One region of the Planococcus sp. TJ-301 genome, then DNA from elsewhere that is predicted to be linked to it. Evidence: riboswitches for the same ligand, from Rfam matches in the RefSeq annotation. Region 1 holds a riboswitch; each other region holds the start of a gene.
What was found. Region 1 has a riboswitch for S-adenosylmethionine ahead of AC4EHJ_RS15515 (methionine ABC transporter ATP-binding protein). Riboswitches for the same ligand answer to the same signal wherever they lie in the genome.

Region 1 (9,855 bases):
ACTGCTCATTAGGATAGTAGCACCCTCTGGAAGTTCTTCCAAAGAATCGTATTCTTGAGAATAAACGCCGATTGGCTCGATGTGGATACCGCCGGCATTTTCAAACTCATAGCCGAACTCTTCTACTTGTGAAGCCAGATAAGGAACGTGCTGGAAGTAGTTAGCGTCAATTTCACCTGCTTCTAAGTCTTGGTTCGGTAAAATGTAGTCTTGGTATGATTCGATTTCAAGTTCGATGCCTTGTTCTTCAAGAATCGGTTTAGCTTGTTCAAGAATTTCAGCGTGCGGCACATTCGATGCACCGATTTTCAATGTTGATGACTCTTCGCCTGAGCCGCCTTCGTCTGCTCCGCATCCCGCTAATGCGAATGCTGTTAATAATGTTCCTGCTACAAATTTCTTCATGTTGTCAGTCTCCCTTTTTATGTGTTTTTTATGATTAGCGTTTGTCCGACTTTACAGTCAAACGGTCACCGATAAACTGGATGGCAAATACAATGATCAATATGAGGATCGTGGCCATAAGTGTGACGTCTTGACGGCTTCTTTGGAAACCATCAAGGAACGCCAGGGTGCCAAGGCCGCCGGCTCCGATGATGCCTGCCATTGCGGTATAACCGACAAGGGCAATGGCTGTCACCGTGATGCCGGAAATAAGTGCCGGTTTTGATTCTGGAAGCAGCACTTTGCGAATGATGGTCCACGTGCTTGCACCCATTGACCGGGCAGCTTCGATTACGCCTTTGTCAATTTCTTTCAGGGCGATCAATACCATGCGTGCATAAAATGGTGCAGCACCGATGATCAACGCCGGCAATGCGGCGTTCGGTCCGCGAATCGTTCCGATCATATACTTCGTGAATGGAATCAGTAAAATGATTAAGATGATGAACGGAATTGAACGGAAAATATTGACGAATGCACCGGTCAGCCAATTGACAATGCTGTTGGCCCATAATTGCTTCGGTGCTGTCAAAAATAGGACGATGCCGAGCACCAAACCGATGACAAACGTGAAGAATGTCGACATCGCGGTCATGTAAATGGTTTCGAGCGTAGCTTCCCACATATCATTCCAGTCGACGTTCGGGAATAATGACTCAATCATTTGCCATCACCTCCGTTTGGACGTCTTCTGCATTAAGGAAGGCGATCGCTTCATCAATTTCAGGCTGTGAGCCTTTTATTTGTAAGATCAATGTTCCATAAGCCCCTCTTTGCGTATGTGCGATATTCCCCTGCACAATGTTGATATCGACAGGGTATTTGCGAATCAGTTTCGTTAAGATCGGCTGCTCGGTTTGGTCTCCGACGAATACCAGTTTGATGAGGACACCCGACGGATACAGTTCGCGCAAATGCTTAATGGTTGCCTGGGAATCTTCGGTGTCTGTCACCTGAGCAACAAATCGTTTGGTGATGTTTTCTTTTGGCGCCTGGAAAACGTTCAGCACGTCGCCCAATTCGACGACGCGGCCGCCTTCCATGACGGCGACACGGTGGCAGATTTTGCGGATGACATGCATTTCATGGGTGATCAGCACAATCGTCAATCCTAAGCGTTTGTTGATATCCACCAATAAATCCAGGATCGAATCGGTCGTCTGCGGATCCAATGCAGAAGTGGCTTCATCGCATAGCAGCACTTCCGGGTTGTTCGCTAAAGCACGGGCAATGCCGACGCGCTGCTTTTGCCCTCCGGATAGCTGCGCAGGATACGCGTTCTCTCTTCCGGTAAGGCCGACAAGCTCCACAAGTTCCAAGACACGCTCAGCGCGTTTTTCTTTCGGCACTCCTGCAATTTCAAGCGGGAATTCGATATTCTCTTTGACGGTGCGCGACCACAGCAAATTGAAATGCTGGAAAATCATGCTGACTTTTTGGCGTGCTTTGCGCAAGTCCTTGCTGTTGATCGCTGTGATGTCCTGGCCGTTGATGACGACTGACCCCGACGTCGGCTTTTCCAATCCGTTCAATAAACGGATGAGCGTGCTCTTGCCCGCTCCACTATAGCCGATGATGCCGAAAATCTCGCCTGGTGCAATGTCCAGTTCCACTCCATCGACCGCTGTCAACGAGCCTTTGCCCGTATCGAACACTTTCGATAACTTTTTAAGTTCAATCATTCCATAAACACTCCTAATCCAAAAATAAAAACCCTTCTGCGCAGAAATGAGCAGAAGGGTAACTTAAAAAGTTGAACCGATCTCTCATTTCCCGAAGTTTCAGCTTCGCGTGACTTGGCACCATTTCATTTTCATGACGGTTGCCGGGCTTCATAGGGCACTTCCCTCCACCACTCTTAATAAGAGTAACGATATTTAATTAATTTCAGAAATTTAATTTACCATGCCTGGATTTATACGTCAACTGATTTTAACTTTCCATACAGATAAGGTACGGATTGGAACGCGTAAATCTTTTCTTTCAGCTGTCCATTTTGCGTGATGAGCAGGCATGGGACGCTTTCCACTTGATACAGCGAAGCGATTTCCTGCACATAGTTCAAGTTTGCTTTTCCCATTGGCAGATCCGGTACCAGTTCCTGCACGACCTCCAGCATTTTCGAAGCAATCTGGCAAGTTCCGCACATCGGCGCATACAGGTAGTAAGCAGCCACGTCGTTTGTATTTTTCTCTTTCAGCCATTCTTTATGTGTCCATTCATTCATGCGGTTTCATCCCTCAGCTATAAACTTATTGACTTGAACGTTTGCTGATATCAGTATATCCATCAGGATGCGGATAGGTGTAGCAGCTACTTCTTTGTAGCTCGGGTTGATATAGAAATGGCGGGCTTCCGGAAACTCGCGCTTCACCAGTTTGCGCAGCTTCTCGCCTGATTTGTCCGCGTCCACCAATATGATGATATCCATTTCTTCAAACGGCAGCAGCAATTCTTCAAGCCTTGTTGCACTTACTGTACCATTTGTACAAAGAATCGTCACGGGTTCTGCAATAAGCGGCGCTATCCTCACTTTATCGCTGATTCCTTCCACCACAATCACTTTTTCCATAAAGCAACACCTCGCTCGGAAAGTATGTCCAGAATTGTGTATAAAAAAAGCGCCACAAAGGCGCTTTGGAATTACTCGTTGATCATTTCTTTGTATTGCTCAGCTGTCATCAATTCGCCCAATTCAGCTTCGCTAGGGGATTCGATTACCACCATCCACGCATTTTCATAAGGGGATTCGTTAACAAATTCCGGGCTATCTTCAAGCTCACTGTTTACTTCCAGTACTTTTCCGCTGATTGGAGCGTAAAGTTCAGAAACAGTTTTAACAGACTCGACACTGCCGAAAGGCTGGTCTTTTTTCAGTTCGTCACCAACTTGCGGCAATTCGACAAAAACGATATCTCCAAGTTCAGCTTGTGCAAAATCAGTAATGCCGATCCGTGCTGTCGCGCCTTCTACCTTGACCCATTCATGCTCTTTTGAATAACGAAGTTCTAGTGGTGTACTCATCGAAAACCCTCCATATTATGTAGTTTACTCATATCTAAGTTTGACATAAACAAATCGGAAATACAAGAAATCAATTGCTCTATCTCCAGCTGGACTCAAAGTCCTGTTCTTTGAACCCGAGTGTCACTTTGCCGTAGCCGTAAGCCAGCGGACGTTTAATGAGCATGCCGTCAGAAGCCAGCAATTCCAACTGTTCTTCTTCGCTCATTTGGGGCAACTTGTCTTTCAAGCCAAGCTCGCGGTATTTCATGCCACTTGTGTTGAAAAACTTCTTCAAGTCGACTCCGCTCGCTCCATAAATTTCGCTGAGCTGCTCTTTTGAAGGCGGTGCTTCCGCAATATTGATCTCGTTGTATTCAATCCCTTGGTCGTCCAGCCATTTTTTCGCTTTTCGGCAAGTTGTGCATTTCGGATATGCGTAATAGGTAATCAAGAAAAATCCTCCTTTTTTTCCAAGCTTACCAAATCGCGGGCGCTGCGTCGATGTAAAATACTCCCTTCGCTTGTGCCTCCCGAATAACGCAAAAAGAGGATTAGGCCCCCTGCCCAATCCTCTTTTCGTTTTCAGGCTCACCGAATGAGCCTGTTGGTCCCTATTACACCACGTATTTTTCTGCTTCGACCAATTTGACTGCCGCTTCGCGTTTTTTCGCGATAACGTTGTATGGCGTCGAACGCGTTAATTTGCGCAATGCAGAAAGCATCATGCGCTGGTTGTCGCCTTCGATTGCTGCGATCAATGTTTCTTTCGCGTCTTTCTCGATCTTATCGAATGCTTCCTGGCAATAAATCTGCGTGTACAGCAATTTCTGCTGCGCTTTTACTTCGCCTGATGCCGCAATTGCTTTCTCTGTGCGGAGAACGACAGATTCCATCGCGAAGACATTGCTGACGATGTCGGCGATGTTCACGAGAACTTCCTGCTCCTGCTCCAATTTCGTGCCGTATGTCTGCGCCGCTAAGCCGATTGCCAACAAAGCGATTTTCTTCGCGTTTCGGACAAGATATTTTTCCTGCGCCAAAGCTTCTGTGCCCACTTCTTCTGGCATCATCATCAGCAATTCTTCTTGCAACTTCTGTGCGTGCTGAAGTAGCGGAAGCTCACCTTTCAATGCTTTGCGCAATAACGTACCCGGAACCAGCAAACGGTTGATTTCATTCGTTCCTTCAAAAATGCGGTTGATGCGGGAATCGCGGTAAATGCGCTCGATTTCGTATTCCTGCATAAAGCCGTACCCGCCGTGAAGCTGAACGCCTTCGTCAACGATGTAATCAAGCGTTTCTGTGCCGAAGAATTTATTCAACGAACATTCAACTGCAAATTCAGCGATTGAATCGGCCACCAATTTGCCGTCAGCCTGCTGCTCATCCGTGAAATCACTCATGCGGTCTTCGAACAAACCGACTGTGCGGTAAACCGAACTTTCTACAGCATATAAGTGAGAAGCCATCGTCGCCAATTTTTCGCGAGTCAAGTTGAACGATGAAATCGGCGTCTTGAATTGCTGGCGCTGATTTGTATAAGGAATCGTGATTTCCATCGCGCGTTTTGAAGCTCCGATTGTGCCCACTCCCAATTTGTAGCGGCCAATGTTCAGGATGTTAAACGCAATGATGTGCCCGCGCCCTGCTTCGCCCAAAAGGTTTTCCACAGGCACTTGCGCGTCTTCTAAGATCAATGTGCGTGTAGATGAAGATTTGATGCCCATTTTCTTTTCTTCCGGTCCGACTGAAACGCCGGCATAAGCACGTTCAACGATGAACGCTGAGAATTTATCGCCATCAATTTTCGCATATACCACAAAGACGTCAGCAAAACCGGCATTGGTAATCCATTGCTTTTCCCCGTTCAGCACATAATGCGTGCCAGCTTCGTTCAAGCGAGCAGTTGTTTTTGCGCCCAATGCGTCTGACCCTGAACTCGGCTCAGTCAATGCATAAGCAGCGATCATTTCGCCTGTCGCCAAGCGCGGCAAATATTGCTGTTTCTGCTGATCGTTGCCGAAAAGGACGATTGGCAATGAACCGATGCCGACGTGTGCGCCGTGCGTGATTGAAAATCCGCCGGCTTTCGACATTTTTTCAGCAATTAATGCTGAAGCGATTTTATCAAGTCCAAGTCCGCCGTATTGTTCTGGAACGTCTGCTCCTAGCAGGCCAAGATCGCCAGCTGATTTCAGCAAGCGCACGGAATGTTCAAACTCGTGGTTTTCCAATTTTTCCACGACAGGCATTACTTCGGTGTTGACGTAATCCTCGGTCGTTTTGGCAATCATTTTATGTTCTTCTGTAAAATCTTCTGGTGTGAAGACACGGGAAAGGTCTGCCTCTTCGATAAGGAAACTGCCGCCTTTGATCAATGTTTTTTCTTGTTCCATTGTGAATTCCTCCTTGTTTTTATTGGTTCACTGTTAATTTCTATAGCATTTCAAAGACGCCTGCTGCGCCCATTCCACCGCCGATGCACATCGTCACTACGCCGAATTGCTTGCCTTGGCGCTTCAATTCACTCATCATGCGGATGGTCAAAATCGACCCTGTTGCGCCCAACGGATGCCCAAGGGCAATTGCTCCGCCGTTGAAATTCACTTTATCGATGTCGATGCCGAGGTTGCGGACAACAGCCAGCGATTGCGAAGCGAAAGCTTCGTTCAATTCCCAGACGTCGATGTCGCTGATTGACAAGCCGGCCAGTTTTAAGGCTTTCGGAATTGCCACGATCGGGCCGATGCCCATGACTTCAGGCGGAACCCCGCCTGTCGCGAATGAACGGAATTTAGCCAAAGGCTTAAGCCCAAGCGCTTCCGCTTTTTCCCGGTCCATTACCAATAATGCGCCTGCACCGTCAGATGTCTGCGACGAATTCCCAGCTGTCACCGAGCCGCGGGCAGAAAAGGCTGCGCGCAATTTGGCCAAGCCGCCGATGTTCGTGCCGTCGCGCACACCTTCGTCCATCTTGAACATGAACGTTTTTTCCTGGTATTTATTGTTTTCATCGACAAATCGTTTGGTCACTTCGACCGGCACGATTTCGTCATCGAATTTGCCAGCTGCAATTGCTGCACCCGCTCGCTCATGCGAACGGACGGCAAATGCGTCCTGGTCTTCTCGGCTGACGCCGTATTGGTTTGCTACTTGTTCAGCTGTATGGCCCATACTCATGTAGTACTGGGGTGCCGTTTCCGCCAATTTTGCGTTGGGGCGGATGACATTGCCCATCATTGGCACCATGCTCATCGATTCGACTCCGCCAGCGATGACCGCTTCCGCAGAGCCGACCATGATTTTCTCGGCAGCATAGGCAATCGACTGTAAACCTGACGAGCAAAAACGGTTGACTGTCACTGCCGGCGTTGTATCCGGCAAACCTGCCAATGCACCGATGTTGCGGGCGATGTTCATACCTTGCTCCGCTTCCGGCATTGCACAGCCCATGATCAAATCATCTATCGGACCGTCATAGCCTGCCCGGTTCAATGCTTCCCGCACTACCAATGCGCCGAAATCATCCGGCCGCACAGTCGCTAAAGAGCCTTTTTTCGCTTTTCCGACCGGTGTTCTTGCTCCGGCCACGATTACTGCTTCGCGCATTTCTTTTTCCTCCTTTAATATCAAGCTATTAGTTCCGGAGCGGTTTGCCTTTGACCAGCATATGCTGCATCCGTTGTTGTGTTTTCGGCTTTGACACCAGGTTCAAGAACGCTTCACGCTCCAAATCGAGCAGGTATTGCTCGTCCACCAATGTGCCGTAAGGAAGCTTTCCTCCTGATAGGACATGTGCCAATTTTTTTGCGATCTTCAAATCATAATCGGAAATATAGCCTGAGATGTGCATTCCTTCTGCGCCCAGCAAAAGCGTTGCATAGCCTGGTTCGCCAGTGACTGGCACTTTTTCGCGTACTGGCGCCTGATAGCCATTTTCATATAAATTAAGCGCAGCTTGTTTGGCGTCATGGATCAAGTGATCGCTGTTGACGCTGATGCCGTCTGTAAAGTTCAAGAAGTTGGTGTCGCGCGCTTCTTCAGCGGATGTCGAGACTTTCGCCATCGCAATCGCTTCGAATACGTTGCTTGCAACGTTTTGGTAATCAAATGTCACGCCATGCGGCAAGCCTTTCAAATGCTTGATATATAGTTCTTTGTTTCCGCCGCCGCCAGGGATCAGCCCGACGCCTGCTTCCACAAGCCCCATATACGTTTCCATTGAAGCTTGGATATGCGCTGCATGCAGCGCCACTTCCGCACCGCCGCCTAGCGTCATGCCAAACGGTGCGACGACAACAGGCTTCGAGCTGTATTTGATCTTCATTAACGCGTTTTGGAATGTTTTGATCGTAAAGTCCAGTTCGAAAATATTGTCGTCCTGAGCCTCCATTAAAATCATCCCCAAGTTCGCGCCGACGCAGAAGTTCTTGCCTTGGTTGCCGATGACGAGCCCTTTATGGTTTTTCTCTACTTCATCGACTGCGTAATTGATCATCTGCATGATGTCCAAGCCGATTGCGTTTGAGCGTGAGTGGAACTCAAGCAGCAGAATGCCGTCACCGAGGTCAATCAAGCTAGCGCCCGAATTCGACTTCAAGACGCCGTGCTTTTTCTTAAAGCGCTTCAAGTCGATCACTTTGCTGTTGACCGGCACTGCCGTGTAATCTGTGCCATTGAAGAAATAAAGGTCGCCTTTTTCTTCTTTATAGAAGCTTTCATTGCCGCTATCAAGCAAGCTTTGTGCGAACGCTGGAATCACATGTCCTTCATCTGCCATCTTAGCGGCCGATTCGCGCACACCGATTGCGTCCCATATTTCAAACGGCCCTTGTTCCCAGCCGAAGCCCCATTTCATGGCGTTGTCGATGGCAACGATGTCATCAGCGATTTCACCATGCAATTGAGCGGAATAGCGCAATGTCGGAGCCAGCAAGTTCCACAGCAATTCGCCTGTGCGGTCGTTTGCGTAAACAAGCATTTTTACTTTTGCGTTCAAGCCTTTTTGCTGCTTCGCCATTTCCTGTGAAGGCGTTTTTAAATTTCCGGCTGACCGGTATTCCAAGGTTTCCGGATCAAGCTCCAGGATTTCTTTATCTTTCTTCAAGAAGAAGCCTTGCCCCGATTTTGCGCCGAGCCAGCCGTTCTCCACCATTTTCTTCATAAAAGCAGGTGCTTCGAATACTTGCTGTTCTTCACCGGTCGTTTGGTCGTAGACATTTTTCGCAACGTGCATGAATGTATCGAGCCCGACAACGTCCAAAGTACGGAATGTCGCTGATTTCGGACGGCCGATCAATGGCCCAGTCACTGAATCCACTTCGCCGATTGAATAGCCGCGGTTCTGCATTTCGCGCACCGCTACCAGTAAACCGTATGTGCCAATGCGGTTGGCGATGAAGTTTGGCGTATCTTTTGCTTCGACAACGCCTTTGCCTAAACGGTCTTCACCGAAATCTTTCATAAATTGGAGCACTTCCGGAGATGTCATTTGGGCCGGAATCACTTCAAGCAACTTCAAATAGCGCGGCGGGTTGAAAAAATGCGTGCCGAGGAAATGCTTAGCAAAGTCTTCCGTGCGCCCTTCCGCCATCGCGTTGATGCTGATGCCGGATGTATTGGACGAGATAATCGTGCCGGGTTTCCTTACTGCATCTAATTTTTCGTACAATGATTTTTTGACATCCAGGTTTTCGACAATGACTTCAATGATCCAGTCCACGTCTTTCAGTTTATCCAAATCATCTTCCAAGTTTCCTGGTGTGATTAGCTGAAGGTTCTTTTTCGCTGCCAAAGGCGCCGGTTTTTGTTTCAGCAATTTCTGCACTGCTGTAGCAGCAATGCGGCTGCGCACTTGGCGATTTTCCAAAGTTAAGCCTTTTGCTTGCTCTTCTGTTGATAATTCACGCGGAACGATATCCAGCAATAAAACCGGAATTCCGATATTTGCAAGGTGTGCCGCTATGCCCGATCCCATGACGCCGGAACCGATGACGGCCGCTTTTTTAATTTGGTATGCCACTCGAAAACCCTCCCAGTATTTTTTGAATGAATCCTCATTCATTTTTTAAGTAAAAAAAATAGAACGTTCTCTATGTCCTTAGTTTAAAGTATTTTTTCTATTTTCGCAATATTTAATCGTTAGAAATTTCCTGGACCTTGAGATTAATTTCTTTTCGAAAGACAATCTGCAAGGTACACTGATTAAAGATTAATTAGGAGGAGATTTTATGAAACCCATTACAACGAACGAGCAATTCAACGAAATCATCGGCGGCACGGAGCCGGTCATCGTCAAATTCCAAGCTGGCTGGTGCCCTGACTGCACGCGCATGGATATGTTCATCGACCCGATCATCGAGGAATTCAATCAATATCAATGGTTTGATGTAAACCGCGACGAGC
Region 2 (9,855 bases), on a different contig from region 1:
GGCAGGCAATCGACCACATCAACACTTATGGCACCAAGCATTCAGAGGCCATTATCTCGGAGACAAATGAAAGCATTTTGGAATTCTTCAATCGAGTGGACGCGGCTGCTGTCTACCACAATGCGTCGACCCGTTTTACGGACGGCTTTGAATTCGGATTCGGAGCAGAAATAGGCATCAGCACGCAAAAACTGCATGCACGCGGCCCAATGGGCTTGCCGGCGTTGACTTCGACAAAATACCTGATCCGCGGCAACGGCCAAATTAAATAAAACAAAAAAAACCGAAAGCATCCGCTTTCGGTTTAATACTGGATTTTTGTTTTATTGTGCTTCCACATCATATAGCGGTAGCGGATAGTGCAGCCGATGCAATAGCCCATCAGCGCCACTCCTGAAGCGATCAGCACCATGATGCTGAACACGTAGCCAGCCGTTGTTGCACCGAGCGCAAACAAGAGCAGGGACAACCCGAGACAGATTGTGGCAATCCATTGATTGAAAATCTGCTGGTCGCGATCTTCCTGGACATACTGGTTCGCAGGTTTTTTCAGAAATCGTTTATTGAACTGGATGACAGGATTCTTCTTGGTGATTAATGTATAAACGCCGACTAAGAATGGCAGCAATAAAATCGCTTTATGGAAAATAAGGGCAAGGATGACAGTGAGGACGATAAATGCTTGGTTGGATTGCACAAGCGGTTTTGGAATAGACATACAGAAGCCTCCTTTGATTATTGATTATTATACCAAGTTGTTTAGTAGGTTTAAAGAGTAATGCCTCAGTTTCGAAACTTTTTTGATTATTAAAATCAAATTATATAAGTTGAATTAAAGAAGTATCATATTAAAAATCGCTCCGGTCGCTTTGGGCATGGCTCTCGCTAGGAGACGAGAAGAACACTCGTCTCCTAGCTTCGCCTAGCCCCTTGACGCGCCTCCGCTAAGATATCTCTTGATATGGAGCAAAACACGGAGACGCCCGCGACAAGCGTAGCTGTTTTGCGGAATATCGATTATAAATATTCTCTTGTTCAACTTTTATGGGTTATGGATAGGACGGAATAAGTTAAGGAAAGAAGCACAATAAAAAAGAACCGGCGCAATTGCCGGTTCTTTTTTATTAAGATTGTACGCCTTCTTCTTGGTAAACAGGAACCCAGCCTTCAGTAGTGACGAAGATGCGTACTGCGACAACTTTGCGGTCGTCGGCCAATGTGAAGTAATGCGTGATGTTTTCAGGGACAGAGATTAAGTCGCCAGGCGTCAAATGGACTTCAAAAAAGCGCTCATCTTTGCCTTGGATGATAAAGACGCCGTGGCCGCTGACGATATAGCGGACTTCATCGTCTGTGTGGATGTGCTTGCGCTGGAAGTTTTTCAATAGCTCGTCCAGCTTCGGATTGGAATCGGAAAGAGAGATGATGTCCGATGCCTGGTAGCCGCGGCGCTCGGAGATGTCATCGATTTCGGTTTTGAATGCCGTTAAGATTTCTTCTTTTTCAGCGTCGCTGAGGTCGAACTTCTCACGCAAATGCTCCGGCAATTTTTCAATGTCCCAATGTTCGTAGACGACTTCCTGCTGCTCTAGAAATGCTGCTACTTCATTCTGCGCTTCGATTGTTTCGTTTGTGCCTTGGATTTTGATGATTGCCATGTTAATCTTCCTCTCTTAATGGGATTGTATTTGATATAAAGCGAGCTGGTATTGAAACAAGAACTCGCTTGCTTCCAATAGTTTCTTAGCTTCAAATGGATTTTTGCCCCACACCGTGATGCCGTGGTTGCGGATCAACACTGCACCGCTGTCAGCAGAAAGGTGTTTTTCAAACTCTTCCGTTAGGTCGGGGATGTGGGCATGGTTTGGAATGATGGGAATCGTCAGTACGGCGTCTTCTTCCCATAGCCCGAATGCTTTGATGAGCTCCAGACCTTGAAAGTCGATTTTGCCCCGGTCGCCGTAGATTTCAGAAATAACGTTATTGGCAACCGTATGGATGTGAAGGCTGCAGCCCGCACTGGTTTTGGCATAGACTGCGCAATGCAGCAACGTTTCAGCTGAAGGCTTCAGCGGCGTTTCTTCCACTGCTTTGCCTTCCGCATCCACCAGTAAAAAATCCTCCGATGTGCGTTTGCGTTTGTCTTTGCCGCTCGCGGTGACGAGAAATTCCAGCGGCGCGTCCTGAACTTTAATTGCCAGGTTTCCGCTCGTTCCCATGAACCAATCGCGCAATGCCAATTCGTCTTTGATGTCTGCGAGTTCCTGCCATCTTTCTTGGAATGCGGTCATGACTTCACCCCCAGTTTTTCATCGATGATCGACATGACGTCATAGAAGTTTTCAAATGGCTTGTACGGCAAGCCAATCTCTTCGCATTTCCCAATAAGATAGTCGCGCGCGATGACGAAATCCGCTTGCTTCGCGGCTTCTAAATCACTGATGGAATCGCCGATGACGATGCTTTGTGCGCCGTCCTCGAGCAATTGGCGAATGATCGAGGGCTTGCAGCAGCCGCAGCCTTGGCTCGGGCATTGTTCGTCGCAGCCATGCGGAAATTCAAGGCGGATCGACTCGCCCGAGAAATCCGCTTCGTTGCAATAAACGCCGGCAAAAGGGCCAAACGGTTTAATGAGCGGATGGACAAAAAAGTCAATGCCGCCGCTGACAACATAAAGAGGAATCTCGCGTTCGCGCGTATAAGCGACGAAATCGGCGAAACCTTCACGGATTTGCGCCTGTTCCAAGACAAACTTGATAACTTCATCTTTTTTTGCTGCAGGCAGCAGCGAGAACATTTGCGCAACGCCGTCGCGGATGGATATTTCCTGAGACAGGATTTGGTCTTTTATCGGATTCCATCCCGGCGGCTCAAAATGCTGGAGGATGGCGATGATGTTGTCTGAATTGGTGATGGTGCCGTCAAAATCACAGAAGATGACCGTTTTATTCATGGTTGTTACCCCCATATATCCAAAGCTGTTTTTAATTCATGATGTTGTTTTGAGGCTTCGGCAAGCGATTGTCCAGTAAGTACGGCGTCAATTGCCTGGCGGAATGCTTTGCCGCCGCCTGCCGCGCCGTCCGGATGGCCGTGGACGCCGCCGCCTGCGTTAATGATGCTGTCAGTGCCGAAATCTTCGAACAGCTGCGGCACAAGGCCGGGATGAATGCCAGCTGAAGGCACCGGGAAAGAGCGTTTCAACGCGCTTGCTTTCACCAGCTCTTCGCCAAGCGCCAAGGCTTGGCTCTTTTCAAGTGCAACACTTCCGTAAGGGGAGGGGAATAACGAGAAATCCGCTCCGGCGATGCGCGTCAATTTGCCGAGTGCCAGCGCTGTCGACAACCCATAAGTCGGAGAAGAAGTGAACGCGCCGCTGAATGCCGGATGAGCCATCAGCGGAAGCCGGATGTCAGTGTCTTCCGCCAATTCCTGCAGAACGTCGAGCCCATAGGCATGGACATTGAACAGCAACGCGTCAGCTCCAAGTTCCACCGCTTTTTTCGCCTTGTCTCTAAGAGTGGATGTGCGCCCCGAAAGGTTTACGGCATACAAAGTGCGGTGGCCGGTTTCTTCGAATACGCTCTGCAGCACTTCTTTACCGGCTGTAATGCGATGCTCAAATGGCGTTAACGGATTGTCAAAAAGAATTTCATCGTCTTTTACAAGATCGACGCCGCCAAGTGCCTGTTGCCGGAGCTGGGCTTTCAAAAACTCCAAGTCCCGGCCGATCACGCCTTTGAAAATACTCATCACAAGCGGGCGGTCTTGGACGCCGATCAAACCGCGGACGCCTTCGATGCCGAACTGCGGCCCGGGGAAATGCCCAAGCAGTTCATCGTCAAACTCCAAATCGAGCAGCTTCACTTCGCCGTCGAGCGACAGCTTTCCAAACACCGTCGTCAAGATGGCAGGCAAATCCGGCGAGAAATTCGCACTCGGATAAGAGATTTTTGCTTCCGCACGAATCAGTCCAGGGTTCAAGGGATGCGGTGCATCTTCAAACTCGGTGACCGAGACCACCTCGCCTTTATGCTGTTTTAATTGCTCCTGCTCAAGCAACGGCAAATCGGTCCACGAGCCGATCGTCAAGCCAAGCGCGATGCCTTCCGCCTTTTTCTCGAAAGAGCCGGGTTTTCCGTAAAGCTGGTAAGTAGCTGTCAATCTGCTCAAATTATCCACACTCCGTTTACATTGATTGAAAACATAAAAAAACCTCTTCAAACAAGAAGAGGTTAATGGGCTTAACAACTTCTTATTTCTCAGCCTGTCAAACGGGCTGCAAGAATTAGCACCGTGTCCATTGCTGGACCGGTTGCCGGGTGTCATAGGGCTTGTCCCTCCACCTGCTCTGAATAAGAATGCGTATTCAATTGGTTTCGATATACAAAGTAATTCTGATTATTCCACGATTAAAACTTTCTGTCAATAATTATCTGTAAATTGCGGTTGAAGAGTGCTGGATTCGGCTAGTGCCAGTTAAATTTCAAATAGTTCATGTTAACGCTTCGCCAGTGCATGTTAATTTTCATGCAAGTCATGTTAACTAATTTTATCGTTATGTTAAAGCCGATTTAGTGCTGGTTAACGAAAAATCATTTCTCTGAAACGACTGCAAACTTCGCTTCTGGTTTTACAGTATAAAGAAATGATTTTAAATTTAATAAAGGGAAATGAAAAGGAATATTGAAAAAAGTTATTGACACTCAATTCTGAACCATGATAGGATTCTTTTCAAACAGCATACACATACGCATCAAAAACTCTTATCAAGAGCAGGCAGAGGGAAATTGGCCCTATGACGCCCAGCAACCGACCGTAATACCTTCGTGAGAAGGGGCGCTTCAGCGCCGGGATGAAAATCCCGCAAGGCACGGTGCTAATTCCATCAGAAATGTACATTTCTGAAAGATAAGAGGCATGGAATCTATATTTCTGAGCCTCTTTCTTTTGGGAAAGAGGCTTTTTATTTTGCATTCGAAAGGTAGATGACATATGGCAACAGCAGCTAAACAATACGAAGAATTGACAGTAGAGTCCGCCATTGAGCTTGCGAGAACGCATTATCCATTCCCGGCTGGGGCAGCATTGCAATGCGACGAAATCGGCGATGGCAACTTGAATTACGTGTTCCGCGTGGCGGATCCGGAAAGCGGCAAGAGCGTTATTTTGAAACAGGCGTTGCCATATGCGAAAGTCGTAGGCGAAAGCTGGCCTCTGACGTTGCAGCGCGCACAGATCGAGGCAGATGCCCTTCGGAAACACGGTGAATTCGTGCCGAATCTGGTGCCGGCTGTTTATGCCACGGATGCGGTATTGGCTTTGACGGTCATGGAAGATTTGTCGCATTTGACGATTGCCCGCGAAGGCTTGATTGCCGGAAAGGCGTATCCGCAGCTTTCGACGGATATCGGCGAATACTTGGCGCGCACCTTGTTCCAGACATCGGATTTTGCGCTTCACCCATTTGAAAAGAAAAAGCTCGCTGCGGCTTTCTCGAATCCGGAGCTGTGCAAGATTACCGAAGACCTGATTTTTACAGACCCGTTTTTTGATAATGAAACCAATGATTTCGAGCCGGAGCTGAAAGAGGCTGTGGAAGCGCTATGGGCTAACAAAGCGCTTCAGTTGGAAGCGGCGAAATTGAAGTTTAGTTTTTTGACTGAAGCGGAAGCGCTGCTGCACGGCGATCTCCATACCGGCAGTATCTTCGCCAGCGACAGCGAAACGAAGGTCATCGATCCGGAATTCGCTTATTACGGGCCGATCGGCTTTGATGTCGGCTTGTTTCTCGCAAATTTGATTTTCCAATCGCTGACGCGCAGCGGAGACCAGCGCACAGTGATCCATTCGCATATTGAACGCACGTGGGAAACGTTTGAAGCAAGATTCACGGCCCTTTGGGAAAACAAAGGCATTGAAGCTTACCAAGGAACGGAAGGCTATCTCGAATTCATCATCGAGAAGATTTTCCGGGATGCACTGGGCTTTGCGGGTTGTGAACTGATCCGCCGGACAATCGGCCTGGCGCATGTTAAAGACCTCGACGGCATCGAGGACGCTGGCCGCCGTATTGAATTGAAAAAAAGGGCATTGCAGTTTGGCGAAAAGCTGATTTTGCAGCGTGCTGAAGTGAAAAGCATCTACGAAGTGACAGCGTTAATCGGGGAGGCGAAATAATGGCAATCCCGTTATCAATTTCCTGGAAAGACGGCAAGCTGACGATTTTGGACCAGCAGAAACTGCCTCATGTGATCGAGTACGTGGCGCTGGAAACCTTGGAAGACGTCTATGAAGCGATTTTGACGCTGAAAGTACGCGGCGCGCCGGCAATCGGTATAGCGGCTGCGTATGGATTGGCGCTAGCTGCAGTCCGCCACGACACGGATGAACTCCAAACTTTTTTCCATTTGGTTGAAAAAGACGCGGCGCATTTGGGCAGCTCGCGCCCGACAGCGGTCAATCTGGTATGGGCGCTGAAGCGGCTGACGGCAAAAGTGAAGGGTGCTGCAACAGTCGAGGATGGGAAAGTGCTGTTGCTTGAAGAAGCGGTGCGCATCCATGAAGAAGACGAAGCGGCAGGCCGGAAAATCGGCGAATACGGCCTGTCTTTATTGGAAGGCAAAACGCGCGTCATGACGATTTGCAACGCCGGGTCAATCGCTACTGCAAAATACGGCACAGCTTTGGCGCCGTTCCATCTGGGCAGCGAACTAGGACGGCAATTCGAAGTGTATGCTTGTGAAACGCGCCCGGTTTTTCAAGGGTCCCGGCTCACGGTGTGGGAGCTGCAGCAATCAGACGTTGATGTCACGCTAATCACCGATAGCATGGCCGCCCACACGATTGGTGCAAAAGATATTGAAGCGATCATTGTCGGAGCCGACCGCATTGCTGCGAACGGCGACACCGCGAACAAAATCGGCACCTTGAATTTAGCGCTGCTCGCTGATGCGTACGGCATTCCGTTTTATGTAGCGGCACCGGCATCGACATTCGACTTATCCATTTCTTCCGGCCGAGAAATTCCGATCGAGGAACGCAAAGCGGAAGAAATCACGCATATTGCCGGCATACAAATAGCGCCGGAAGGCACGAAAGTATTCAATCCCGCTTTCGATGTCACACCGGCACGCCTCATCAAAGCCATCATCACCGAACAAGGGGCCATCACCCCGGATTACAAAAAAAATATACCTGCCGTTCTCGGCGCTTACACAGGAAAAGGAGCAAATTCATGAAAAAACAATCGCTTTTATTCATCGCCTTATTATTGATCCTCAGTGCCTTTTTAGCAGCTTGCCAGCCAAAAGGGGAAGTCAGCGAAGAAGGCACGTCAGACGCAACAAAAGCGGAAGCATCGGACCACCCGTTATCCGGCAAAAAAGTAGCATTGATCATGCAAATCAACCTCGGGACGTTTTCTGCCCAATATATTGAAGGGGTAAAAGAGCAGGCCGGAAAATTCGGCGGCAGCGTGACAGTCTTCACTTCTGAAGGCGATTTGGCGAAAATGGCATCGAACCTGGATGCGGCGATCAACCAAGGCTTTGATGCCATATTGATCGATCACGGCACGAAAGAAGCATTGAACCAAGGCGTTGAAAAAGCAGTGGAACAAGGCATTCCGGTTGTGGCATTTGATGCAGGCGTAGATGTAGAAGGCGTTGTTTCTCTTGAGCAAGGCGACCAGAAAATGGCTGAAATGACATTGGAGCGTTTAGCTGAAGACAGCGGCGGCGAAGCGAACATCGTAAAAATCTGGGTAGCTGGCTTTGCACCGATGGAACGCCGCCAAGTCGCTTATGAAAAATTTTTAACGGATAACCCGGGCATCAAAGAAATTACGGCATTTGGCGGAGCGACGAAAAACACCGCTCTTGATACACAGGCACAGATGGAAGCGATTTTGAAACAATACCCGAACGAAGGCGACATAACAGCTGTTTGGGCAGCTTGGGACGAATTTGCGAAAGGTGCAGTGCGCGCGATTGAACAGGCGGGGCGCACAGACATTAAAGTGTACGGCATCGACATGAGCGATGAAGATTTGCAGATGATCCAAAAAGAAAACAGCCCTTGGGTGGCTTCAGCTGCAGTTGATCCGATGGACATCGGGCGCATCCAGGTCCGCTACGCATACCAATTGATCAATGGCGAAACACCGGAAGAAAAAGTGGTGCTGGATCCGGTATTCGTGGATGCTGAAAAACTTCCAACAGAAGCGATTACAACGAATGAATTGAGCGAGTATATTGAAGGATGGGGCGCGAGCGACCAAGGCTATACAGATGATTTGAAGGAACTTGAAGGCAATTAAAAAACGCAACGGAGCTGTCCTGCATGGCGGGGCAGCTCTTTTCTAAGAAAGGAGGCGGGCAGATGGAGCATCCGCTGCTGGAAATGAAGGCTATCCGCAAATCATTCGGCAATGTCACGGCTTTGGAGCAAGCACAGTTCAGCCTTCAAAGGGGCGAAGTCCACGCCTTGCTCGGGGTTAATGGAGCCGGGAAAAGCACATTGATGAAGATTTTATCAGGCGTCTACAGCCAGGACGAAGGGGAAATAACGTTGAACGGCTCGCCGCTGCGGCTGCGTTCGCCGAAAGAGGCAAAAGAGCAAGGGATTTATACGGTCTATCAGGAAGTAGACACGGCCATCGTCGCTGAATTGTCTGTGGCAGAAAATATCCTCCTCGATACGTTTGCTGGAGGGAGCTCTTTTTTTATCTCCCAAAAGAAACTCTACGACGATGCGCGCAAGGTTTTGAAAGAGCTGCAGTCGGACAACATCGCAGTCGGCCAAAAAGCGGCCGATCTGACCTTAGCTGAAAAACAGCTGGTGCTGATCGCAAGGGCACTGGTCCATTCGGCCAAAATCATTATCTTCGATGAACCCACCGCACCGCTGTCGCTGCACGAATCGGCAAAATTATTTTCAGTTATTGAAAGTTTGAAAGCCCAAGGCGTCGGCTGTATTTTCATCTCGCACCGGCTGCCGGAAGTGTTTGAAATCGGCGACCGCATCACCGTCATGGCTGAAGGTAAATGGGTTCAGACCTTTGATGCTAAGGGTGTTTCACAGGAAGAAGTCGTCGAATCGATGCTCGGCGCAAAACTGAGCAACGAATTGGTGCACCGCGACCATGAAATCGGCGCACCGCAATTGACGGTGGAAGGTTTGTCGGACGAAGGCAAATTGAAAAATCTGTCGTTTAGCGCAGCGGCTGGCGAAATTGTCGGCGTCGTCGGATTGGTCGGAGCGGGCAAAACCGAATTGGCGAAAGCACTGTTCGGAGAATCGAAGCTCACCTCCGGAAGCATCAGCCTCGGCGGCAAACTTTTGAAGTTGAAGCATCCATCAGATGCCATCAAGGCAGGCGTCGCGCTGGTACCGGAAGAACGGCGCAAAGAAGGCTTGTTCGTCCAGGAATCGCTGTCGGCCAATGCATCTTTCCCGAACCTCCGAAGATTTTCGCCGAAGTTCTTCATGGACAAAAGAGCGGAAAGGGCGTTTGCCAAAGACATCATCGGACGCCTCCAAATCAAGACCGACAACACCGAGACGCCGCTCATCCATTTAAGCGGCGGCAATCAGCAGAAAGTGGCAATTGGCAAATGGATGTCGCTCGATTCCAGGCTTTACCTATTCGACGAACCGACCAAAGGCGTCGATATCGGCGCAAAGGTGGATATTTTCAAATTGATCCGCCAATTGGCTTCAAGCGGCAAAAGCTGCATTTATTTTTCCAGTGAAATTCATGAAGCGATCGGCATCTCCGATCGGATTTTAGTAATGTACAATGGTCAGATCGTGAAGGAGTTTTCACGGCAAGAAGCGACCCAGGAAAGGATT
Region 3 (9,855 bases), on a different contig from region 1:
GGAATGGTTCGCGGAATATCGCGTCAATACGGATCGTCCGTTCTGTAAAACCGTCTTTATCGGGAAAGCGCAGCGGTTAGAGGAGATTCGCTTGATGGAAACCGACGGCATCGTGCTCATAGGGGAGTTAGAACCGGATAACAAATATAGTTTTCTAATGAAAGACGACGGAATGAAGGCAATCATGGAGAAGGTGGAGCATCTTGGAAAATGGAACGATTAAATCGAAGAAAATGTATCCTTCGCCGAATCCGCATGTGCGGCTGACAGAAATCAGTTATTGGTCAGAAGGATTGCTCGTGAAAGGCTTGCTGGCCGAACCGGAAAAAAGAGGCGCTTATAGCGGCATCCTTTACCTGCGCGGCGGCATCCAGTCAATCGGCATGGTCAGGCCGGCGCGGATCGCACAATTCGCCGCACAAGGATTTGTGGTGTTTGCACCTTATTACCGTGGAAACCGGGGCGGGCAAGGGCGCGATGAATTTGCCGGAGCGGATCGATGGGACGCGGTTTATGCAGTCGACGTGCTGAAACAATTCTGCTCAGAGGCAGTCCATATCCTGGCTTTCTCCCGTGGAGGAATCATGGCTATATGGACCGCAGTCCTGCGGCACGACATTACGTCTGTCGTCACTTGGGCAGGCGTCACAGATACCGTACTGACGTATAAAGAACGGCCAGATATGCGGCGTATGATGAAGCGGCTTTACGGCGGCACGCCAAATACAGCATTGGAGGCGTATGAGGAGAGAAATCCTTTGATGCGCTTGAATGAAGCGCAAGCTCCGTTTCTAATTATCCACGGGCTGAAAGATGAAAACGTGTTTCCAGCACAAGCGTTTTTGCTGGAAGAAGCGTTGATCCTAAACGGTCAAAAGCACGAAACCTGGTATTTTCCGGACTATACGCACTTCTTCCCGCCAGCCGTGAACCGTAAAACGGCACGGTCTTTGACTGAGTGGATGAAGAGCCAAGAAGTGGATGAATAAGACCTCAAGGAAAAAAGCCGCAAAAAAAGAAGCTATCCGCTATGGATAGCTTCTTTTTCCTAGTTAGTTTTTAATCGGTCCGCCTTGTTCACTGATATCAGTGGAGACAGTACCGAATTTCTTGAAGTTCGCTTCGAATTCTTGTGCAAGCTCTCTTGCTTTCTGATCGTAAGCGGCTTTGTCAGCCCAAGCATTGCGCGGGTTTAATACTTCAGTAGGAACACCTGGCACTTCTTTCGGAATTTGCAAGCCGAATACAGCTTCTTGTTCCGTTTCGATGTTGTGGAGTTCGCCTTTGATTGCTGCACGCACCATTGTGCGTGTGTACGACAATTTCATGCGGCTCCCGACGCCGTAGACGCCGCCAGTCCAGCCCGTATTCACTAAGAACACTTCAGACCCATGCTCATCGATTTTGTCGCCAAGCATTTCAGCGTAGACAGTCGCGTGCAATGGAAGGAAAGGTGACCCGAAGCACGTAGAGAATGTCGCTTCCGGAGAAGTGACGCCGCGCTCAGTGCCCGCAAGTTTCGATGTGTATCCGCTTAGGAAATGGTACATCGCCTGCTCTTTTGTCAATTTGCTGATTGGAGGCAGTACGCCGAAAGCGTCTGCAGTCAAAAAGACGATTGTTTTTGGATGGCCTGCCACTGAAGGGAAGACAATATTTTTGATTGCATGGATCGGATATGCTGCACGTGTGTTTTCTGTTAAAGAACCGTCAGCGTAATCCGGAATGCGTGTTTCTTCATCCACTACTACGTTTTCAAGTACAGAACCGAACGTGATTGCGTCATAGATTTGCGGTTCATGTTCGCGCGTTAAATTAATCGTTTTCGCATAGCATCCGCCTTCAATGTTGAAGACGCCGTTATCAGACCAGCCATGCTCGTCGTCGCCGATCAATTTGCGGTTTTCGTCTGCAGACAATGTTGTTTTGCCTGTTCCAGACAAACCGAAGAACAACGTTACATCGCCTTCTTCGCCGACGTTCGCTGAACAATGCATAGGAAGGATGCCTTGTTCAGGAAGCAGGTAGTTCATGATCGAGAAGATCGCTTTTTTCATTTCGCCGGCATATTCTGTTCCGCCGATCAAGATGATTTTTTGCTCCATCGATACAATGATGAAAGTTTCAGAATCCGTACCATCCACAGCAGGATCTGCGTGGAACGTTGGTGCATAGACAATTGTGAATTGCGCTTCGTGGCTTGTCAATTCCTCTTTTGTCGGACGGATGAACAGTTGATGAGCGAATAGGTTATGCCAAGCGTATTCGTTGATGGTCTGAATGCCCAGACGCGATTCAGGATCAGCACCGGCGTATCCTTTGAATACGAACAGCTCATCTTTTTGCTTCATGTGGTCCAGCACTTTAGCGTACAGGTTTTCGAAAACTTCGGATGAAATCGGGCGATTTACAGAACCCCAGTCAATTTTATCTTTAGAAATAGCTTCATCTACGATATATTTATCTTTAGGGGAGCGGCCAGTGTATTTGCCAGTTTCAGCTTTTACTGCGCCATCTTTCGTCAAAACAGCTTCTCCACGGGATGTGGCTGCTTCGATTAATTGTGGAACTGATAATTGCACGTGTATATTTTGGCCATTTAAAAGATCCTTTAAATTGCTTGAGAAGTTTACTGGATTCATTTATATGTACCTTCCTTTTCGGTTATTCCCATAGCCATGGGGAGCTTGTATATTTCGTAGATTAGTATAACACATTATAGCCATTAGTCTATACTAATAACCCGGTGACATGAAAAAGTAACAATAATTTGGCATTAATCCATTCATCGTGTGGATCAATAAAGTTTTGCACTTCTATTTGGCTAAAAACGTTGACATCACTATATACATTCCGTATGATGAAAAATTGTACGGATACTCTTATTCCGAGCTGGTGGAGGGGACAGGCCCTATGAAACCCGGCAACCTGCTGCATTTGCAGAGAAGGTGCCAAACCTGAAGCAAGGAACTCAACCTTGGACGATAAGAGTGAAAGGTGCTTATGATGATTTTTCCTTTCCTCATTTATTTATGAGCGAAGGGATTTTTTTATGAATCGCCCTTAATCCTCGTGTGCAAAGGCCACAACGGCTTGAAGTTCAATCCAGTTCGGCTGGAACGGACTTGACATGGGAAAACGAGTACCGTATCAATTTCGAGAGCAATCTCGCAGGATATAAGGAGGAGCTTTTTTTGACAAACCGTAAATTATTCACATCAGAATCAGTAACAGAAGGACATCCGGATAAAATCTGTGACCAAATCTCAGATGCCATCCTTGATGCAATCTTAGCAGCAGACCCGAACGCACGGGTAGCATGCGAAACGACAGTAACAACAGGTTTGGTGCTTGTTGCGGGAGAAATTACGACATCGACGTATGTCGACATCCCAAAAGTAGTGCGCCAAACAGTTAAAGATATCGGCTATACACGCGCGAAATACGGTTTCGACTCTGAAACAAGCGCTGTTTTGACAGCGATTGATGAGCAGTCAGCGGATATTGCTGCGGGAGTCAACGTGGCTCTTGAAGCACGCGAAGGGCAAATGACTGATAAAGAATTGGATGAAATCGGAGCAGGAGACCAAGGTCTGATGTTCGGATACGCATCTAACGAAACAGAAGAATTGATGCCATTGCCAATCAGCTTGGCACATAAACTGGCTCGCCGCCTTGCAGAAGTGCGCAAAGAAGAGATCCTTCCATATTTGCGTCCGGATGGCAAAACGCAAGTGACGATCGAATACGATGAAAACAATAAACCGTTCCGCGTTGACACAATCGTCATCTCGACTCAGCATCACCCAGAAGTGACGCTTGAGCAGATTCAGCGCAACATCAAAGAATATGTCATCAACGCAGTCGTTCCGGCTAATTTGATCGATGAGGATACAAAATACTTCATCAACCCGACAGGCCGTTTTGTTATCGGTGGACCACAAGGAGATGCGGGCTTGACTGGCCGCAAAATCATCGTAGATACTTACGGCGGTTATGCGCGCCACGGCGGCGGTGCTTTCTCAGGCAAAGATGCGACTAAAGTGGACCGTTCAGGTGCATACGCTGCACGCTATGTTGCGAAAAACATCGTTGCTGCAGGCCTTGCAGACAAATGTGAAGTCCAAGTGGCTTACGCAATCGGGGTAGCACACCCGGTTTCAATCGCTATCGATACATTCGGAACAGGCAAAGTAAGCGAAGACACTTTGATTGACTTAGTACGCGAAAACTTCGATTTGCGTCCAGCTGGCATCATCAAAATGCTTGACCTGCGCCGCCCAATCTACAAGCAGACTGCAGCATACGGACATTTTGGCCGTACGGACGTGGATCTGCCATGGGAACGTACGGATAAAGCAGCAATCCTAAAAGAACAATCAGGCGTTGCTGCAGAATAAATTAATATAATAGTAGAAAAGACGATCGGCAAATCTGCCGGTCGTCTTTTTTTGAATAAGAACAGCATCAATAAGCCATTGAATAGTTGGAGAAAAATGATAGAATAAATGTAAATAATTAAATATTCTAAAAATAATGGATATTAATTCGTTTGCATTGCAGGAAAATGCGCAGCTTAAAAAAAGCCGGCTTTTGGCCGGCTAGAAAATCTTTTTATTTTTCTTGCAGCGATTTGTAATAAGCACCTTTTTCAGCATATTCGCGGACGATTCGCTCCATGTCTGCTTTGTCTTCGTCTTTTAGTTCACGGACAACTTTTGCGGGGCGGCCGAGGGCGAGCATGCCTGGCGGAATGACTTTTCCAGGCGGAACGAGGCTGCCCGCTCCGATAAATGCCCCTTCGCCGATTTCGGCGCCGTCAAGAATGACGGAACCCATGCCGACAAGTGCTCCTTTGCGGATTTTGCAGCTGTGCAAGGTGACTTGGTGGCCAATGGTTACGTTGTCTTCAAGAATCAGCGGATTGTTCGGGCTTTGGTGCAAGACACAGAGATCCTGGATATTGGTTTTATTGCCAATGATGGTCGGTGCGACATCGCCGCGGATAACGGTATTGAACCAGACTGAAGATTCAGCGCCGATGGTAACGTCACCGGTAACCGTCGCGAAGTCCGCGATAAAAACCGAAGGATGAATGTCTGGCTGTTTGCCGTGGAAAGGATAAATCATGGGAAAACCTCCAAATTAGTTAATAACTATCTTTAATCCTATCAAATTCGATGCAAAGGTCAAAATATTGGCGTTCATATGAAGATAAGGGGATGATGGATTTGTGGAAATGGGAAGCGGAAGGACAGGCGAAAGCGGTAATGGTCCTTGTACATAGTGCATACGAACATCACATGAAATATGCGTGGCTGATCGAACAATGGCGGTCTGCAGGCTTCCATGTCATCATGGGGGACTTGCCAGGGCATGGCCGCGGAATTCCGGGCAGCAAGCCGCATAACGAAGCTTTTAACGATTACGAAAAATCAGTGGAGCAGGCGATTACGGTTGCTTTGGAAAATGAGCTGCCGGTTTTTGTATTAGGCCATGGCCTCGGAGCGACGATCGCGATGAATGTTTTGGGCGAAAAAGCTTTTCCGGTAGCTGGAGTGATATTGAGTTCGCCGTGGCTCCATTTACTGAAAACCCCTTCTGTCTTGGCGCCCGCTTTATCAAAGTTGGGAAGCCTTCGCATTGACCACGGTTTGAAAATTGAAGACTTAACGAGCAATCCGGAATCGATCGAATCAGAAAGCGGAGACCCTTCCTACCGCACGGCTGTGACGATGGGCTGGTACCGCGAATTGCATTCTTATATGAAAAAATCCATTTCTGCGAAAAGGCGATTTCCGGATATTCCGGTTATGGTCCAAACGGCAGGAAATGACAGGATTGCAGATAAAAGTTATGCCAAGCGCTGGCTGCAGGACCGCGAGCTCGGTCAGTTCAGCTACAAGGAATGGACCGGTTGCAGCCACGATTTGTTTTTGGAGCAGCAGCGGGAAGAAATATTTTCCGCAAACCATTCCTTTGTCAAAGATGCATTGCGCTTGGTCGGCTATGTTGTGAATTAACCCTAAGCAAGGAGGAATAATGTGTCATTGAAATTCAGTATTTTAGATCAGTCGCCTATAGCAGAAGGCAGTACGCCGCAGGAAGCGTTGAAAAATACGGCTGAACTCGCATGTCGTGCCGAAGAATGGGGCTATACACGCTTTTGGGTTTCAGAGCATCACGATGCGGCGACGCTGGCAGGTTCGAGTCCGGAAGTGCTGATTGCCCATCTTGGAGCTGTGACGAAAACGATCCGGCTGGGTTCTGGCGGCGTCATGCTGCCGCATTATTCGGCATTTAAAGTCGCAGAGAATTTTAAGCTTTTGGAGGCTTTGTATCCGGGACGGATCGATGCCGGAATGGGCAGGGCGCCGGGCGGAATGCCGCGTGCAAGCTACGCATTGAACGACGGAAAAGCGCGGGACGCGAGCCGTTTCCCGGAACAAATCGATGAATTGCGGATGTACCTGGACGATGCGATTCCGGAAGACCATCCATATTATGGCATGAAAGCGACGCCTGTAACGGCCACTGCACCGCCGGTTTGGATATTGGGTTCAGGCCAAGAATCCGCGTTATTGGCAGCGAAAAAAGGGTTGCCTTATATGTTCGCCCAATTTATCAACGGTGAAGGCGGACAAAGTTTCGCATTGTCTTATCGCGAGCGATTTGTGCCATTTAATGGAAACAACCCTTATCAAGCTGTTGCTATTTTCGTAGTCTGCCAGGAAACTGAAGAACAAGCCGAGCGAATAGCCGCTTCGATGGATATGGCATTGGCATTCGGTGCACAAAGCAAGCCGCTTTCGGGAACGCCTGCACCGGAAAAAGCGTTGGCGTATACCTTTTCGAAATTCGAGAAATTGCTCGTCGAAGAAAACCGCAAACGGATGATCGTCGGCGATCCGGTCCAGGTAGTGGATGCTTTGGAAAACTTGGCTGCGGGCTATGGAGCGGCCGAAGTAATGATTGCAACGATCACATTTGATTTCCAGGATAAATTGTCGTCGTACCGCTTAATTGCGGAAGAAATGAAAAAGCGCTCTAACTTGTAACTGCAGGTTGTTAGTTTGAAAGGAGGAGGCAGAAGGTGAAAATCGCAATTGTTACTGGTGCCAGCCGGTTGGACGGCATCGGGGCAGCCATTTGCCGGGAATTGGCAGAAAGCGGTTGCCAGATCTTTTTTACATATTGGACTGAATACGATAAAAACATGCCATGGGGAGTAGAAGCAGAGGAACCCCAAAAGCTGCAAGCGGAACTCGCAGCATTAGGCATTAAGGTGGCGAGCCTGGAAGTGGACTTGGCTCACCCTCATTTTGTGAAGCTTTTATTGGACCGAGTTTCAGTCCAACTCGGCGAACCGGACATATTGGTCAATAATGCTGCGTATTCGACGGCTACTGATTATTCCAGTTTGACAGCGGACGAATTGGACCGCCATTACCAGGTGAATGTCCGGGCAACGGCTTTGCTGAGTGCGGGATTTGCGAAACGTTTTAAGAAAAAAGCTGGCGGCAGAATCATCAATATGACTTCAGGTCAGTTTCAGGGCCCCATGGCTGGAGAGTTGGCTTACGCGGTGACAAAAGGTGCGGTCGATGCATTAACTTTCACGCTTTCCGCGGAAGTTGCGCCGCTTGGCATTACGGTCAATGCCGTGAACCCAGGTCCGACCGATACCGGGTGGGCAACAGCGGAAACCAAAAGCTTTTTGGAAACGAAATTCCCAACGGGCAGGCTCGGACAGCCACGGGATGCTGCAAAGCTCGTGAAATTTCTCGCCAGCGATGAGGCGGAATGGATTACGGGGCAAATCATTCATTCAGAAGGCGGCTTTATGAGGGGGTAAATTGAAAACGGATAGCTACAATGGTTAAAGCCAAATGAAAAGACAGCCTATGCGGCTGCCTTTTTTCATTTCATATTAATTTTCTTCGCTGTAAATGTTAACTATTTTTTTTGAAGATTTGCGGTTTTTCGCAAACTCGATTAAGTCGATCGCTGTGCTGCTCAAATGATTGGCTTGAGCAACATTATTCTTGTCGCGGTATACTTTCGATGAAATATTCGTGGTAATCGCATGGACTGTCGCGTTCAGGTCAACGACCGAATTCTTGGTGCCTTTTGCTGCATCAACAACAAAGCCAATTTTTTCGGATTTCATTTTCATGTCTTCTTTCAGTTCGTTGGTTCGGTGCTGCAGACTCGTTGTTTCCAGAGTGAGCTTATCCATCCGCTCTTTTAAGTTGTTAGCGGAACCTTTAATTTCTTTCATCGGCTTCTTCATTCCTTTAATCAAAAGGAAAACCCCGATTCCTGCTACAATCAATCCAATTATGACAAGTGCTAATGCTATGTACAACCACATTGCTGTGTCCATGTTGTTTCCTCCTTCATTTTATTGGCCTGTTGGATATCTTATACCCGTTTTACATAGCCCTTTAACATGCCAGAAGGGCAATCATGATTTCTTAGGCTGCTTTTTTTCAATGGCGATCAAAAAAGGCGGGGAATGCTGCTGGTTGATAAATTCATACCGCATAACATCGTAAGAAATTTGCGGCAAAGCACGGACGAAATCCATCACGGCGTCGCGTTCTTCGCTTCCGCCTTCGTGGCCGGAATAAATGACGATAAGCACCAAGCCGTTTTCTTTCAACAATTCCAAGCTTTGCTGAATGGCTTGAAGCGTGCTTGTGGATTTCGTGATGATGCTGTGGTCGCCTTTCGGCAAATAGCCCAGATTGAAGACTGCTGCAGAAATCGGCTCGTGGACATGCATTGATATCTCTGCATGGCTTGCGTGGAACAGCTCGACATTTGGGAAATCCTCAACACGCTTCCGCGTCGCGTCGATTGCTTCCTTTTGAATATCGAATGCGAACACTTTTCCAGCAGGACCGGTAAGCTGCGCAAGGAAAAGGGTATCGTGGCCGTTGCCGGCTGTCGCGTCGATTGCCGAATCGCCGGCTAAGACAACTTGTTGCAATAAGTTTTTGGTGAAGGGCAGGACGCGCTGCAATGTCATGATTTCACACGCTCCTTGAAATGTTTTCCTTGCCAGCTTCCGCGTTCAGCAAGTTCGGCATCGATGCCGTTTAATACGTCCCATTTATTGGCGCTCCACATCGGCCCGATCATCAAGTCGATCGGCCCGTCGCCGGTAATGCGCTGAATGACCATCTCAGGCGGCAGTATTTCCAATTGGTCAGCTACCAGCTTGATGTATTCCTCTTTGCCGAGAAATTCAAGCATACCTTTTTCGTATTGCTTGACCATCGGCGTGCCTTTCAGCAAATGAAGCAAATGGATTTTAATGCCTTGGACATCCAGTTTAGCCACTTCGCGGGCAGTTTCCATCATCATGTCCCGATCTTCAAGCGGCAAGCCATTGATGATGTGTGTGCAGACGCGGATGCCGTGTTTCCGCAATTTCTCCACACCTTCCACATAAAGCGTAAAGTCATGCGCGCGGTTGACCAATAACGCAGTCTTTTCATGGACCGTCTGCAAGCCGAGCTCGACCCATAAATAAGTGCGTTCATTCAGCTCCGCCAAATAATCGACGACGTCGTCGGGCAGGCAGTCGGGACGCGTCGCAATGCTCAGGCCGATGACATTTTCCTGCGCCAACGCGGCTTCGAACTTTTGCTTGATCACGTCAAGAGGGGCGTGGGTATTTGTATAGGCTTGAAAATAAGCCATGTATTTCGCATCTTTCCATTTGCGGTGCATCGTTGTTTTTACTTTCTCGAATTGCACATCAATTGGATCGACACGGTCGCCGGCAAAATCGCCGGAGCCGGCCACGCTGCAGAATGTGCAACCGCCAAAAGCGACTGTGCCGTC

Region 2: another riboswitch for S-adenosylmethionine. It lies ahead of AC4EHJ_RS10395 (2,3-diketo-5-methylthiopentyl-1-phosphate enolase); the one in region 1 lies ahead of AC4EHJ_RS15515 (methionine ABC transporter ATP-binding protein).
Region 3: another riboswitch for S-adenosylmethionine. It lies ahead of metK (methionine adenosyltransferase); the one in region 1 lies ahead of AC4EHJ_RS15515 (methionine ABC transporter ATP-binding protein).

What each region holds. Positions count from the first base shown of each region.
Region 1 covers NZ_JBZDOH010000004.1:144,471-154,325, reverse strand. The annotation lists gene AC4EHJ_RS15525 (MetQ/NlpA family ABC transporter substrate-binding protein) at 1-405, opposite strand, end outside; gene AC4EHJ_RS15520 (methionine ABC transporter permease) at 440-1,108, opposite strand; gene AC4EHJ_RS15515 (methionine ABC transporter ATP-binding protein) at 1,101-2,126, opposite strand; SAM riboswitch class I at 2,208-2,312, opposite strand; gene AC4EHJ_RS15510 (thioredoxin family protein) at 2,360-2,671, opposite strand; gene AC4EHJ_RS15505 (toprim domain-containing protein) at 2,678-3,016, opposite strand; gene gcvH (glycine cleavage system protein GcvH) at 3,088-3,468, opposite strand; gene AC4EHJ_RS15495 (arsenate reductase family protein) at 3,548-3,901, opposite strand; gene AC4EHJ_RS15490 (acyl-CoA dehydrogenase FadE) at 4,065-5,846, opposite strand; gene AC4EHJ_RS15485 (acetyl-CoA C-acetyltransferase) at 5,887-7,059, opposite strand; gene AC4EHJ_RS15480 (3-hydroxyacyl-CoA dehydrogenase/enoyl-CoA hydratase family protein) at 7,088-9,472, opposite strand; gene AC4EHJ_RS15475 (thioredoxin family protein) at 9,681-9,855, shown strand, end outside.
Region 2 covers NZ_JBZDOH010000001.1:2,122,497-2,132,351, reverse strand. The annotation lists gene AC4EHJ_RS10420 (glutamate-5-semialdehyde dehydrogenase) at 1-272, shown strand, start outside; gene AC4EHJ_RS10415 (DUF4395 domain-containing protein) at 305-718, opposite strand; gene AC4EHJ_RS10410 (1,2-dihydroxy-3-keto-5-methylthiopentene dioxygenase) at 1,125-1,658, opposite strand; gene AC4EHJ_RS10405 (methylthioribulose 1-phosphate dehydratase) at 1,674-2,291, opposite strand; gene AC4EHJ_RS10400 (2-hydroxy-3-keto-5-methylthiopentenyl-1-phosphate phosphatase) at 2,288-2,953, opposite strand; gene AC4EHJ_RS10395 (2,3-diketo-5-methylthiopentyl-1-phosphate enolase) at 2,959-4,173, opposite strand; SAM riboswitch class I at 4,253-4,362, opposite strand; SAM riboswitch class I at 4,764-4,918, shown strand; gene mtnK (S-methyl-5-thioribose kinase) at 4,996-6,180, shown strand; gene mtnA (S-methyl-5-thioribose-1-phosphate isomerase) at 6,180-7,241, shown strand; gene AC4EHJ_RS10380 (sugar ABC transporter substrate-binding protein) at 7,238-8,320, shown strand; gene AC4EHJ_RS10375 (sugar ABC transporter ATP-binding protein) at 8,383-9,855, shown strand, end outside.
Region 3 covers NZ_JBZDOH010000001.1:14,857-24,711, forward strand. The annotation lists gene ytkD (RNA deprotection pyrophosphohydrolase) at 1-223, shown strand, start outside; gene AC4EHJ_RS00155 (alpha/beta hydrolase family protein) at 204-989, shown strand; gene pckA (phosphoenolpyruvate carboxykinase (ATP)) at 1,053-2,642, opposite strand; SAM riboswitch class I at 2,880-2,991, shown strand; gene metK (methionine adenosyltransferase) at 3,195-4,400, shown strand; gene AC4EHJ_RS00170 (gamma carbonic anhydrase) at 4,615-5,130, opposite strand; gene AC4EHJ_RS00175 (alpha/beta hydrolase) at 5,223-6,023, shown strand; gene AC4EHJ_RS00180 (LLM class flavin-dependent oxidoreductase) at 6,045-7,058, shown strand; gene AC4EHJ_RS00185 (SDR family oxidoreductase) at 7,094-7,855, shown strand; gene AC4EHJ_RS00190 (DUF948 domain-containing protein) at 7,931-8,386, opposite strand; gene mnmM (tRNA 5-(aminomethyl)-2-thiouridylate-methyltransferase MnmM) at 8,468-9,034, opposite strand; gene mnmL (tRNA modification radical SAM protein MnmL/YtqA) at 9,031-9,855, opposite strand, start outside.